Regions from separate parts of the Ensifer sp. ENS07 genome, predicted to be linked through region 1. Evidence: riboswitches for the same ligand, from Rfam matches in the RefSeq annotation. Region 1 holds a riboswitch; the other holds the start of a gene.
What was found. A riboswitch is a leader RNA that binds a small molecule or an ion and turns the genes downstream of it on or off. The one in region 1 is predicted to bind S-adenosylmethionine.
Positions count from the first base shown of each region.

Region 2: it holds a riboswitch for S-adenosylmethionine, as region 1 does, so the genes downstream of both, IB277_RS17195 (O-succinylhomoserine sulfhydrylase) here and metA (homoserine O-succinyltransferase) in region 1, are expected to answer to the same signal.

Region 1 is NZ_JACVBE010000010.1:235,945-243,223, reverse strand. Features, by position in the region: gene leuD (3-isopropylmalate dehydratase small subunit) at 1-131, shown strand, start outside; gene IB277_RS26375 (RidA family protein) at 141-521, shown strand; gene IB277_RS26370 (MoxR family ATPase) at 626-1,465, shown strand; gene IB277_RS26365 (NUDIX domain-containing protein) at 1,462-1,905, shown strand; SAM riboswitch at 2,148-2,225, shown strand; gene metA (homoserine O-succinyltransferase) at 2,287-3,213, shown strand; gene IB277_RS26355 (VWA domain-containing protein) at 3,220-4,404, shown strand; gene IB277_RS26350 (aldose epimerase family protein) at 4,668-5,684, shown strand; tRNA gene IB277_RS26345 (tRNA-Gly) at 5,851-5,925, opposite strand; gene IB277_RS26340 (prolyl-tRNA synthetase associated domain-containing protein) at 6,177-6,686, shown strand; gene trxA (thioredoxin) at 6,745-7,279, shown strand, end outside.
Region 2 is NZ_JACVBE010000004.1:463,624-470,902, reverse strand. Features, by position in the region: gene IB277_RS17220 (thermonuclease family protein) at 1-510, shown strand, start outside; gene IB277_RS17215 (tellurite resistance TerB family protein) at 638-1,048, shown strand; gene IB277_RS17210 (transporter substrate-binding domain-containing protein) at 1,083-1,916, opposite strand; tRNA gene IB277_RS17205 (tRNA-Gly) at 2,061-2,135, opposite strand; gene IB277_RS17200 (2'-deoxycytidine 5'-triphosphate deaminase) at 2,217-3,314, opposite strand; SAM riboswitch at 3,389-3,467, shown strand; gene IB277_RS17195 (O-succinylhomoserine sulfhydrylase) at 3,512-4,696, shown strand; gene IB277_RS17190 (hypothetical protein) at 4,752-4,925, opposite strand; gene apaG (Co2+/Mg2+ efflux protein ApaG) at 4,924-5,316, shown strand; gene IB277_RS17180 (Hsp33 family molecular chaperone) at 5,375-6,364, opposite strand; gene argF (ornithine carbamoyltransferase) at 6,663-7,279, opposite strand, start outside.

The DNA of each region.
Region 1 (7,279 bases):
AGTTCGAGGTCGACGCCTTCAAGCGTCACTGCCTCTTGAACGGCCTCGACGACATCGGCCTGACGCTGGAAAAGGCAACCGCCATCGACAGCTTCGAAAAGACGGTCGGCGCCGCGCGCCCCTGGGCATAAAACGAAGATATGGCGCGCAAGCTCATCTCCTCGGGCTCGCCCTTCGAAAAGACGGCAGGCTATTCGCGTGCCGTCGCGATGGGTGACTGGTGCTTCGTCTCCGGAACGACCGGCTATGACTACGCCACCATGACCATGCCCGAGACGGTGGAAGAGCAGGCGCGCAATTGCCTGAAGACGATCGAGGGCGCGCTGAAGGAAGCGGGCTTCTCGATGAAGGACGTGGTGCGCAACCACTATTACGTCACCGATGCCAGCTTCGCCGACCGGGTGTTCCCGATCTTCGGCGAAGTCTTCGGCGAGATCCGCCCGGCCGCAACGATGATCGTCTGCGACCTGATCCGCCCGGAAATGCTGATCGAGATCGAGGTCACCGCGCTTCGCGGCTGACCCCCCTGATCGCGCCCACCCTCAAAACGATTCCGATTTAAGCCATTATGCGATAGTCCATAGGGCATGACTTCGCCTGACTTACGCTGAACCGGAAGACGCCCATGCAATTTCAAGGCACCGCCGACTATATCGCCGACAAGGACCTGATGATCGCCGTCAACGCCGCGATCCGGCTGGAGCGGCCGCTGCTGGTCAAGGGCGAGCCCGGCACCGGCAAGACCGAGCTTGCCCGCCAGATCGCCGCCGCCCTTGGCCTCGAACTCATCGAATGGAGCGTCAAGTCGACGACCAAGGCACAGCAAGGCCTCTATGAATATGACGCCGTGTCGCGGCTGCGCGACAGCCAGCTCGGCGACGAGCGTGTCAACGAGGTCCGGAACTATATCCGCAAGGGCAAGCTCTGGCAGGCCTTCGAGGCCGATCGCCGCGTGGTGCTTCTGATCGACGAGATAGACAAGGCCGACATCGAGTTTCCGAACGACCTGTTGCAGGAGCTCGACCGCATGGAATTCCATGTCTACGAGACCGGCGAGATGATCGGCGCGCGTCACCGGCCGATCGTCATCATCACCTCCAACAACGAGAAGGAGCTGCCGGACGCGTTTCTGCGCCGCTGCTTCTTCCACTATATCCGCTTCCCCGATGCAGACACGCTCGCCCGCATCGTCGAGGTGCATTATCCCGGCATCCGCAAGACGCTGCTTTCGGCGGCGCTCGCCGCCTTCTACGACATCCGCCAGGTGCCGGGGCTGAAGAAGAAGCCCTCCACGTCAGAGGCGCTCGACTGGATCCGCCTGCTCGTCGCCGACGAGGTCGATCCGGCCGACCTCAGGGCCGATGCCAAGACCATGTTGCCGAAGCTGCACGGTGCGCTCCTGAAGAACGAACAAGACGTGCACCTCTTCGAGCGCCTCGCCTTCATGGCCCGCCGCGACGGATGAGGCCGGACGCGCACAAGGTCCTGATCTACGCCACCTGGCAGGACCGCCTGCTGGTCTTCGACGAGCCGGATTTCCCAGAGATCGAGCTGCAGGTGCCCGGCGGTACGATGGAACCAGGCGAAAGCCCGGAGACATCGGCTCAGCGGGAATTCATCGAGGAAACCGGGCTGACGCCGCCGGAAGCACTCACCCATCTCGTCACGCAGGACTACCACTACCCGAAGGACGGCAGGACGATCTGTCATCGGCGGCACTACTTCCACATCGCCCTTGCCGGCGAGCAACGGCAGACCTGGATACATCAGGAAATGACGCCCTTTGGCGGCGGTGACCCGATTCGCTTTCGTTTCTTTTGGCTCGGTATCGATCAGGCTGACCGCCGGCTGGGTTATGGCATGCGGGATGCTCTAAGCCTGCTGCAGACCAGCCCCTCTCCCTGACCCTCTCCCCGCGGGCGGGGAGAGGGGACGAGGACGACGGCTGCCCCCAAGCCGAGACGTGCCGACAGCGAACCCGGCTGCCAAGATGGGCCGAACGGTCGCTGAGCTTAGCTCGTGGAACGATCGGGTGCGGCAAGGCCGCTTCTCCCCGCCAGCGGGGAGAAGGTCGCGGCAGCGGGATGAGGGGCAGCCGCCCCCTACGCGAATCGTTTTTCTTGACCCCCGCGGCCCACTCGCGCTATCAAATTCTCCGTGGTGATTTGGCCGGCCGGCTTGCAGCCACGTTAAACAAGTCGCTAAAGGGCCGAGGAAAGTTGGATTTCCGAGGACCGGTCGCGATCAATCGCCGCCGGTTTTTTTGTATTGATCGAGTGGAAGCCCATGCCCATCAAGATTCCCGATACGCTGCCCGCCTTCGAAACCCTCGCGCATGAGGGCGTGCGGGTGATGACCGAGACCGTGGCGATCCGTCAGGATATCCGCCCGCTCCAGATCGGGCTCCTGAACCTCATGCCGAACAAGATCAAGACAGAGATCCAGATGGCGCGCCTGATCGGCGCTTCGCCGCTGCAGGTGGAACTGTCGCTGGTGCGCATCGGCGCTCACCGCGCCAAGAACACCTCGGAAGATCACCTGCTCTCCTTCTACGAGACCTGGGAAGAAGTGCAGGGCCGCAAGTTCGACGGTTTCATCATCACCGGCGCCCCGGTCGAGACGCTCGAATACGAAGACGTCACCTATTGGGACGAGCTGAAGCGCATCCTCGACTGGACCGAGACCAACGTGCATTCGACGCTCAACGTCTGCTGGGGCGCGATGGCGGCAATCTATCACTTCCACGACGTGCCGAAGTATCCGCTGAAGGAAAAAGCCTTCGGCGTCTATCGTCACCAGAACCTCAACCGCTCCTCCGTCTATCTCAACGGCTTCTCCGACGATTTCGCCGTCCCCGTTTCGCGCTGGACCGAAGTGCGCCGCGCCGACATCGACAAGGTGCCGAGCCTCGAAATCCTGATGGAATCGAAGGAGATGGGCGTCTGCCTCGTGCACGAGAAAAAGGGCAACCGGCTCTACATGTTCAACCACGTGGAGTATGATTCGACCTCGCTGTCGGACGAATACTTCCGCGACGTGGATGCGGGCGTGCCGATCAAGATGCCGCACGACTACTTCCCGCACAACGATTCGACCCTGCCGCCGCAGAACCGCTGGCGCAGCCATGCACATCTCTTCTTCGGTAACTGGATCAACGAGATGTACCAGACGACGCCCTACGATCTCGCGGAGATCGGCACCGGGAAAAGCTGAGGTCAGATGTTCATTCCCTTCTTCCTCGAACTCAAGGCAGCGAAGGTCCCGGTCACGCTCCGGGAATTCCTGTCCTTGATCGAGGGGATGGAGGCGGGCATCGCCACCTTCGACGTCGAAGCCTTCTACTATCTTGCGCGCACGGCACTGGTGAAGGACGAACGCCATATCGACCGCTTCGACCGGGTGTTCCAGCACTGCTTTTCGGGTCTCGAAGCAGTCAACCCGATGGAAGCGAGCGAAGAGGCCACCATCCCCGAGGATTGGCTGCGCAAGCTCGCAGAGAAGCATCTGAGCGAGGAAGAAAAACGCCTGATCGAGGCACTCGGCGGCTTCGACAAGCTGATGGAGACCTTGCGCCAGCGGCTGCAGGAGCAAAAGGGCCGCCATCAGGGCGGCTCGAAATGGATCGGTACCGCCGGCACCTCGCCTTTCGGCGCCTATGGCTACAATCCCGAGGGTGTGCGGATCGGCCAGGACCAGTCGCGCCACCGCCGCGCCGTCAAGGTTTGGGACCGGCGCGAGTTCAAGGATTATGACGACACGATCGAGCTCGGCACGCGCAACATCAAAGTGGCCCTGAAGCGGCTCCGGCGCTGGGTGCGCCAGGGTGCCGCCGACGAACTCGACCTCTCCGGCACGATCCGCGCCACCGCCGAACACGGCTATCTCGACGTGGTGACGCGGCCGGAGCGCCGCAATGCGGTGAAGCTTCTGATGTTCTTCGATATCGGCGGATCGATGGACGATCATATCCGCATCGTCGAGGAGTTGTTTTCAGCGGCTCGCAGCGAGTTCCGCCATATGGAGCATTTCTACTTCCACAATTGCGTCTACGAGGGCCTGTGGAAGGACAATCGCCGCCGCCGTGTCGACATTACCCGTACGACGGAAGTGCTGCGCACCTACGGCGGCGACTATCGCGCCATCTTCGTCGGCGACGCTTCGATGAGCCCCTATGAAATCAGCCACCCCGGCGGCTCGGTGGAGCACTGGAACGACGAGGCGGGCGCCCTCTGGCTCTCTCGTCTGACGGCACATTTTCCGCGCTCCATCTGGCTCAATCCCGTGCCCGAACAGCACTGGGGCTATACCCAGTCGATCACGATGGTGAAGGGCCTGTTCGAGGGACGAATGTTCCCCTTGACGCTCGCCGGCCTGCAGGAGGCGACCAAGCAGCTGTCGCGCTGACATGTCTGCCGAGAGGTCGCTATAGCACCTTGAATAGCTGGATGTTTTTGCTCTCAGGCCGGAGACGGCGCCAGGCCGCATTTAGTATGATTTTCCGGTTGCCGTGCCTTTGGAAATGACGCAGGTTGCTGCGATCGCACCGTTGCATGTTTCCTTGGATCCTAACCGAGCCAAGGACAAAACATGCAGCAATTCAAAAGTGTACGGCGACCTTTGTGCGTCTGGGGAGACGCGCAGCGCTGTAGTGGGAGCCAGCGGTGAATATGCATCAGAACACGGAAATCTTCGGCCACCTGCCATCCGGCGAGCCGGTCCATCGTGTGGTGCTCTCCGGTGGCGGCCTCACCGCCCATGTCTTGACCTGGGGCTCGGTGATCCAGGACCTGCGCCTGGAAGGCCATGAGCCGCCGCTGGTGCTCGGTTTCACCGATCTCGAAAGCTATCTCGCCCATTCGCCCTATCTCGGCGCCACGCCTGGACGCTGCGCCAATCGCATCGGCAACGGCCGCTTCACGCTCGATGGCGAGGCCTACCAGCTCGAACTGAACGAGAAGGGCGTCACGCATCTGCACGGCGGCAGCGACAATATCGGCAAGCGCAACTGGACGATCCTAAAGCAGACGCCCGACAGCATCACGCTCGCCATTACCGACCCGGATGGCCGCGCCGGTTATCCCGGCAACTGCAAGGTCACCTGCACCTACCAGCTGAAGCCCGGCGGCGTCTTGAGCGTCGTCTACGAGAGCGAAACCGACCAAGCGACGCTCGCCAATGTCTGCCAGCACAGCTATTTCAATCTCGACGGCAGCGCCGACGCCCTCGGCCACGACATCATGATCGCTGCCGACCATTATCTGCCCACCAGCGAACGCCAGGTGCCGACGGGCGAGATCCGCCCGGTCGAGGGCACTGCCTTCGATCTGCGGGAAATGACGCGGCTCAGCCGCCAGACCGAAGGCGAGCGTATCGCCTACGACCATAATTTCTGCCTTTCGAACGAACGCATGGCGAAACATTCGGTGGCGCTTGCTCGCAGCATCGATTCGGGTGTCACGATGGAAGTGCTGACGACCGAGCCCGGCGTGCAACTCTATACCGGCGCAAAGCTGAACATTCCCGTCCCCGGCCTCGAGGGCCGCCGTTACGGCGCCTTTGCCGGCTTCTGTCTCGAAACCCAGATCTGGCCGGATGCGGCCAACCACGCCGGCTTCCCGAACGCGGTACTTCGCCCCGGCGAGATCCGCCGGCAGGAGACGGACTACGTGTTCATGAAGAGCTGAGCGCGGAAACGGCGACCGGCTTTACCAACAAAGGCAAAATGCAAAAGGAGCCGTCTCGGCGGTCCGAACCACATGGTGCGGACGGCACTATCGGCGCATGGAATGCCTGACGGCAAATGCCGTTTCATTCCAGAAATGACTGTGAAATGAAGTGGTTGGGAGAAATTGGAGCGGGTGAGGCGATTCGAACGCCCGACCCCAACCTTGGCAAGGTTGTGCTCTACCCCTGAGCTACACCCGCTCATCATCCAAGGTCCGGGGGTAGTCGGTGGACCGTGGCGTCGGCGCTGTCTTGCGGCGACGGGCGGTATATGGCCTAAGCGATTTTGGAATGCAACAGGGAAATGACGAGAAATCGAATATTTTTTTGGACACCCTTCGCAAAGCCCGGAAATGCCGCGTTTTCGGCCGGCCTCGCCGCCTGTGAGATTGCGTCCTGACGGCCTTCTCCCCTAAAGCAGAGACGAAACGAACGCCGTGGGGATGAGAATCATGCGTGAATCACAGCCGAAAACCGCCGAAGACCTCTTCAATTTTCTCGATGGACTTGGAATCGAGTATAAGACGAAGAACCACGCTCCGGTTTTCACCGTGGCCGAATCGGTGGCGCTTCGTGACGAGATGCCCGGTGGCCACACGAAAAACCTCTTCGTGAAGGACAAGAAGGACAACTATTTCCTGCTCACCGTCGAGGAGCACGCGACGGTGGACCTGAAGACCGTGCACCAGGTGATCGGCGCGGCAAGCAAGGTATCCTTCGGCAAGCCGGAGAAGCTGATGGAGTATCTCGGCGTCATTCCGGGGGCCGTAACCGCCTTCGGCGCGATCAACGACACCGGGGGCAACGTCAAGGTCATCCTCGACGAGGCGCTGATGACGTTCGATATCGTCAACTGCCACCCGCTTTCCAACGACGCAACGACCTCGATCGCTTCGAAGGATCTGTTGCGCTTCATGGAAGCGACCGGACACGAACCGCTTGTCTTGAAAGTCACGGCCTGACATACGATCTTTGGCGCGAATGCAGTAAGCTGGCGGACGAGCCGGCGAGGAGAGAAGAATGACGGGCAGCGACAATCCCTATGCAGGGTCTTTCGGCACTCAGATGACGGCTTCGGCCTCCTTCGGCCAGCCGGCGCCGGCGGCCGCGTCGGGCGGTGACCTGATCAAGGAAACCACCACTGCCAACTTCACCAAGGACGTGCTCGAAGCCTCCAGGCAGCAGCCCGTTCTCGTCGATTTCTGGGCGCCCTGGTGCGGTCCCTGCAAGCAGCTGACCCCTGTCATCGAAAAGGTGGTCACGGAAGCCGCAGGCCGCGTCAAGCTCGTCAAGATGAACATCGACGATCATCCCTCGATCGCCGGCCAGCTCGGCATCCAGTCGATCCCGGCCGTCATCGCCTTCGTCGGCGGACGCCCGGTCGACGGCTTCATGGGCGCAGTTCCGGAAAGCCAGATCAAGCAGTTCATCGAAAAGATCGCCGGTCCCGCCGTTGACGACAGCAAGGCCGAGATCGAGGCGGTTCTCGCCGACGCCAAGGCGCTCATCGATGCCGGCGATGCCGAGAACGCCGCCGGCCTCTATGGCGCCGTGC
Region 2 (7,279 bases), on a different contig from region 1:
GAACGGGTGGAACCGCGTGCGCCGTTGTCGGAACCGAAGAAGGAAGCGAAGGCCGCCGGGCCGACCGTACTCTATCGCCCGGTCGCGGTCGCCGCCGGTGTGATCCAGTTCGACAAGCTGACGCTGCAGATCGACGGCATCGAGCCGGAACAAGCGGAGCGGACCTGCGAAAGCGCCGGCAAGAGCTGGCCCTGCGGCATCGTCGCGCGAACCGCCTTCAGAAACTTCCTGCGCGCACGTGCGGTCAGCTGCGATCTGCCCGAAGGAGATTCCGGCCCTTCGGCCACCGCCTCCTGCACGCTTGGCGGACAGGATCTTGCCACCTGGCTCGTCGACAATGGCTGGGCAACGCCGGTTCCCGGCTCGACCCTCGAAAAACGCGCCGACGCAGCACGCCAGGCGAAGCTCGGTTTTTACGGTGACGATCCGCGCGACCTCAGCCACACGCCGATGACATTCGACGATCCGACCCTCGGCATCGGAGTGGACGCTTCGCAGCCGGACTTGTAAATAGCCGCGACAATTCCCAGCTCTCGACCGTCTGCCGAAAGCGGCAGACGGCTCAACTCTTTGAAACGACGCAATTCCGGATCAGGAACCGTGCCATCCCTGGAATCGCTCTACCGCCGGAAAGCCCATGCAACCAAGCCTCAGCCACCACGAAGCTCTCATCTATGTCATGGTGATGATGTCGGCGGTCGACCGCGAGATGAGCGACGACGAGTTTGCCCGCATCGGCCGGCTGGTTCAATTCCTGCCCGTGTTCGACGGCTTCGACGAGGACAGCCTCGTCCATATCGGCCATGAATGCTCGGCGCAGCTGGCGGCGCCCGAGGGGCTCGACATCATGCTCGAGATCGTGCGCGAAGCGCTGCCGGAGAAGTTCCACGAGACGGCCTATGCGCTCGCCGTCGAGATCGCGGCCGCCGACCAGCGCATCCGCAACGAAGAAATCCGCCTGCTGCAGTTGCTGCGCGACCGGCTTGGCCTCGACAAGCTGACCTGCGCCGCTATCGAGCGCGGCGCGCTCGCCCGCTTCCGCCGATAGGCCGGCCGGTGATCACGCCGAAAAGTTCTGGCGCCTAATAGATTCCGTTCGGGAAGTAGCGCAGGTAGATTTCCTCCAAGCGGCCGCTGCGCGACAGCGCCAGCAGCGCGTGATCGATCGCCTGGGTCAGGGCAGGCTCGGACTTGCGGTTCATGATCGTCAGGCCTTCACCGAGGAAGCGCTGCGAGAAGTAGGCGCCATCGACAAGCGTGCAGCAGCCGCCAGCAGCGCTACCCGAGATCCAGAAGGACAGCTGCATGCCGTCGGAAAACACCGCCGGCACATCGCCCTTCTGCAGAGCCGTCAGCATGGCCTCGCGGTCGGGATAGACCTTGGCCTCGATCTTTGGGAAAAACGCCTTGAACATCGCCTCATGCGTGGTTCCGGCGACGACACCGACCGGCTTCCCCTTGAGATCGCTCGGTGCCGAGACTGCGCCGGCCGCCTTGGTATTGACGGCGAAGCGCGCTGGAAGCCGCATGAAGGCGCGGGAAAAGCCAAAGCGTTGGCGCAGTTCCGGACCGACGGCGATACCGGCGGCCACCGCCTCGCCCTGCCCCTCTTCCAGTGCCGGCAGCAGCTCCGCATAGGTCACGGCCTGGATCTGGCATTTGGCCTCGATGTCGAGCTCGCGGCAGATCTCGCGCACGAGATCGACATGAAATCCCGAAAGCTTGCCGGACTGGTCGATGAAGTTGAACGGCGGAAAGTCCACCGTCGTCAGGAAACGCAGGCGCGCCAGGCCCGTGAGGTCGGGCTTGGCGATGCGTTCGCGCGCGTCGAACAGCAGCGGCAGATCCTTAGCCTCGGCCGCAAGCGGCGTCGCGATCAAGGATACGCAAAGGGCGAAAAAGGAAAGAACTTTCATGGGCAGCGGCCGGCACGTCTCATGTGGCAGGGGCGGCCCTTGGAACCGCGGTGATTCATCGAGCGGTAAAGTAACCGGCCGCAGCGCAGCTGACCATAGGCCGCCACGAGAACGCGGTTACACAAGGAACGGGACGAGAAAGAATGGAGCGGGTGATCGGGATCGAACCGACGACATCCAGCTTGGGAAGCTGGCGTTCTACCGCTGAACTACACCCGCGGCGCCTGCGAAACTTCCCGAACCGGGGCGATCTGTCAAGCACCCTTGCGCGGGATCGCGTAAGGGGCGCTGCAAAATCCCCTACTCGGCGCGGAAATGCTTCGAGAGCTTCAGGCCCTGCGCCTGGTAGTTGGAGCCGACGCCGAGGCCATAGAGACCATCCGGCCGTTCCAGCATGTGTTCGTAGATCAGGCGGCCGACGATCTGGCCGTGTTCGAGGATGAACGGCACCTCGTGGCTGCGCACTTCCAGCACGGCACGGCTGCCCGTGCCGCCGGCCGAGGCATGGCCGAAGCCCGGATCGAAGAAGCCGGCATAATGCACGCGAAACTCGCCGACCAGCGGATCGAACGGCGTCATCTCGGCCGCATAAAGCGGCGGAACATGCACCGCCTCGCGCGAGACGAGAATGTAGAACTCATCCGGATCGAGGATCAGTTCGTCGCGGCCGCGGCTGTAGAGTGGCTCCCAGAAATCGAAGATCGCGTGCTGCGCTTTCTTGTCGACGTCGATGACGGCGGTGTGATGCTTGCCGCGATAGCCGATCAGGCCTTCGGGCCCGGTGCCCTTCAGATCGATCGACAGCGCGATGCCGCCGCCGCTGACGTTCGGCTTGTCGCTCGCCACCAGCACGTCGCTCTCGTGCAGCGCCTGCAGTTCCTGCTCCGACAGAATAGACTGGCCCATGCGGAAGCGGATCTGCGACAGGCGCGAGCCTCGGCGCACGACGATCGGGAAGGTGCGCGGGCTGATTTCGAGATAGAGCGGACCGCTGTAGCCGGCCGGGATCTTGTCGAATTCCTGGGCGCGATCGGTGATGACGCGGGTGAAGATGTCGAGGCGACCGGTCGAGCTTTTCGGGTTGGCCGAGGCCGACATGCCCTCAGGCAGTTCCAGGCTTTCCATCAGCGGCACGATGTAGACGCAGCCCGTTTCCAGCACCGCGCCATCGGTCAGATCGACGACGTGCAGCTTCAGCCGGTCGAGCTTGTCGGCAACGAGGTGAGACGGGCCTGGCATGAAGCTTGCGCGGACGCGGAAAGCCTTCGAGCCTAGGCGCAGGTCGAGGCTTGCCGGCTGGATCTGATCGACATCCAGCGGCTTCTCGCTTTTGAGGCGTCCCGATTCTAACAGCGCGGCGATCGCGCGATCGGCCAAAATCCCAGTGTCGCGGCCCATTGCAGTCCTCTTTTCAGTTGCGAGACAAAACCAAACTCCGGGAATTGACGCAAGCGTACCCTGGCAGTATTGAAGCTTTATCCCGTGGTGATTTGGCCGGTCGGCTTGCAGCCACGTTAAACAAGTAGCTAAAAAGGCCGGGTGTCAAACCGGCCCTTCACGCGGCCGGTTTTTTTGTTTTTGAAAGTGACCGTCACATGAGCAAAAACTGGCGCCCCGCAACGCAACTGGTCCATGGCGGGACCACCCGTTCCCAGCACGGAGAGACCTCCGAGGCGATCTTCCTTACCCAGGGCTTTGTCTACGAGACGTCGGAAGCTGCGGAAGCTCGTTTCAAGGGCGAGACCGAAGGCTTCATCTACGCCCGCTACGGTAGCCCGACCAACGACATGTTTGAAAAGCGCATGTGCATGCTGGAAGGCGCCGAGGATGCGCGCGCCACGGCATCGGGCATGGCTGCCGTCACCGCCGCAATTCTCTGCCAGCTGAAGGCCGGCGACCACATCGTCGCCGCCCGCGCCCTCTTCGGCTCCTGCCGCTGGGTGGTCGAGACGCTGGCGCCGAAATACGGCATCGAGTGCACGCTGGTCGACGGACGCGACCTCGCCAACTGGGAAAAGGCGATCCAGAAGAACACCAAGGTCTTCTTCCTCGAAAGCCCGACCAACCCGACGCTCGAAGTCATCGACATTGCCGGCGTTGCCAAGCTCGCCAACCAGATCGGCGCCAAGGTCGTCGTCGACAACGTCTTTGCGACGCCGCTCTTCCAGAAGCCGCTGGAACTCGGCGCCCATATCGTCGTCTATTCCGCCACCAAGCATATCGACGGTCAGGGCCGTTGCCTCGGCGGTGTCGTGCTTTCCGACAAGGAATGGATCAACGAGCACCTGCACGACTACTTCCGCCACACCGGCCCGGCGATGTCGCCGTTCAACGCCTGGACGCTGCTGAAGGGCATCGAGACGCTGCCGCTACGCGTGCGTCAGCAGACGGAAACGGCCCGCCGCGTGGCCGACTTCCTGGCAGAACAGCCGCAGGTCGCCAAGGTCATCTATCCTGGCCGCAAGGATCATCCGCAGGCCGACATCATCGCCAAGCAGATGACCGGCGGATCGACGCTCGTCGCCTTCGAACTGAAGGGCGGCAAGGATGCAGCCTTCGCGCTGCAGAATGCGCTGGAGATCGTGCGCATCTCCAACAACCTCGGCGACAGCAAGAGCCTGATCACCCATCCGGGAACGACCACGCACAAGAACCTGACCGACGAGGCCCGCGAAGAGCTCGGCATTTCCGCTGGAACCGTGCGCTTCTCGGCCGGCATCGAGGACAGCGACGATGTGGTGGAAGATTTCGCCCGCGCGCTGAAGGCCGTGAAGTCCTGATTTTACGAAGACACGGCCGCCGTGATCAACGGCGGCCGACGCCGCTTGCCGGCCATCACGAGATGGTTTCCGGCGGCGCGGCGCCAAGGTGCCAGGCACGTTTCACCCGCTCGATCGCGTCAGCACGGCCATCCGTCCCATCATGGGATCGCACAATCTTGCCGTTATTCTTGACGAAACCATCTTGCTGTAGAATACCCTGAAAGACCTGAAGCAAGGTGATGCCCATGTATCGCGCTTTGACCCGCGACATAGAAGTTACGGTGGAGCCGTACTATCTCGAAGAGCAGTCGGATCCCGATGACGGCCGCTATGTCTGGGGCTATCGCATCGTCATCTCAAACCACTCGGACGCGTCCGTGCGGTTGATGACGCGCTACTGGCACATTACCGATGAGAACGGGCAAGTCGACGAGGTCAGCGGTCCGGGCGTCATCGGCGAGCAGCCGCTGCTCAATCCCGGCGATACCTATGAGTATTCGTCCGGATGCCCTCTGGATACGCCCTCAGGCGTCATGTTCGGCCACTACAGCATGGAATCGGAAGGCGGAGAGACCTTCAACGTTGCCATCCCCGCCTTCTCGCTCGATTCACCCGGGCTCGTGCGCACCCTGAACTGAAGCGCGTCCTTCGGACTAGCGTCGCTCTAAATCGCGGCCAGTCGGCCGGAAGCGCCCGCTACTGCGGGCGCACCTCGCTTGCTTCGAAGCGATAGGTCGTCGAGCAGAACTCGCAGGTCACCTTGACTTCGCCATCGTCGATGGTGCTTTCGAGGTCGTCCGTGCTCAGGTTGGACAACACCGACTGAAGCTTCTCGCGCGAGCAGCTGCAGCGGTCGTAGACCGCCTGCGGTTCGTAGACGCGGACGCCGCGCTCGTGGAACAGGCGATAGAGCAGCCGCTCGGTTCCGACCATCGGATCGGTCAACTCGTCCATGTCGATCGTTTCGACCATCACCTTGGCTTCGGCCCAGAGATCGTCGTCACCGAACGCGCTTTCACCATCATCACCATCACCGCCGGAAAGGTCGGGCTGGCGCATGCGTTCCGGCGCTTCCGGCAGGAACTGGGCGACCATGCCGCCGGCGCGCCAGCGATGGCGCGGCTTGCCGTTTTCGTCGCGATCGAGAAGCTCGGCCACGCCAAGGCGCACCTTGGTCGGGATCTGCTCCGACTGTCGGAAATAGACGCCGGCGATTTCTTCCAGCGTCGCTCCGTCGAGCGCAACGATCCCCTGGTAACGCTGGGTATGGGCGCCCTGGTCGATGGTGAAGGCGAGCACGCCCTTTCCGAGCAGCTCGTGCGAAAGGGTCCGGCCGTCCTTTTCGGCAGCGGCAAGCGCTTCCTGATCGTAGCGGGCATAGGCGCGCACGCGATCCGGCGTCGAGAAATCAGCGACCACCAGATCGACAGGGCCATCGCCCTGAGTCTGGACGATCAGCTTGCCTTCAAACTTCAGCGAGGTCCCGAGCAACACGGTGAGTACAACGGTTTCAGCAACCAGACGCGCGACCGGAAGCGGATAGTTGTGGCGCTCGAGGATTGCGTCCAGCATGGGGCCGAGCTGCACGGCGCGGCCGCGCACGTCGAGGCCTTCCACCTGGAAAGGCACGACGTGATCGTCACCGGCAAAGTCGAACTCACCAAGCCCTGGCGTCATGTCAGTCATGTCTTGCTCCTTGCCTTCAGCCACCAAGCTGCACCAGAGATATTGCTATCCCCGCGCAACGTGCTCGCTGTCTCAGTTGATCCCGCGATAAACGGATTGTCCACCAGGTATGTGCCGCCGCCATAGCAACGCACCACCTCGACGGTTGCGCGCTCACTACTTTCAGGAGCGCCCGTATGCCGCCTAAATCGTGTCGCACGTGGACAATGTCAAGTGCGGTGAACACGCCCCTATATGGCGCACGCTCGGCGGAGCGCACTGAAGCCTCTTCGCCGTCGCGCGCGACCGGGCAGCCGGCTCAGACGAGCCCCATGCACCAGGCAATGACCGACTTCTGTGCGTGCAGCCGGTTTTCCGCCTCGTCGAAGACCACCGACTGCGGGCCGTCGATGACCTCGTCGGTGACCTCTTCGCCGCGGTGCGCCGGCAGGCAGTGCATGAACAGCGCATCGGAGGCCGCACGCTTCATCAGCGCTTCATTGACCTGGTAGGGCTGGAAGACGTTGTGCCCGCGGGCGCGATGTTCCTGGTTCATCGAGATCCAGGTGTCGGTCACGACGCAATTGGCGTCGGCGACGGCCTGTTCGGCGTCATGACACAAAAGGACCTCGCCGCCATTGTTGCGCGCCCAGTTCAGGAACTTGTCCTGCGGCTCGGAACCGAGCGGCACGGCCATGTTCATGCGGTATCCGAAGCGGGCAGAACCTTCGATCAGCGAATGCAGCACGTTATTGCCGTCGCCGGTCCAGGCAATCGTCTTGCCCTTTACCGGACCGCGATGCTCCTCGAAGGTCAGGATATCGGCCATGATCTGGCAGGGGTGCGTATCGTCGGTCAGGCCGTTGATGACCGGGACCGTCGCATGCTCGGCCAGTTCCAGAAGGCGGCGATGGTCGGTGGTGCGGATCATGATGG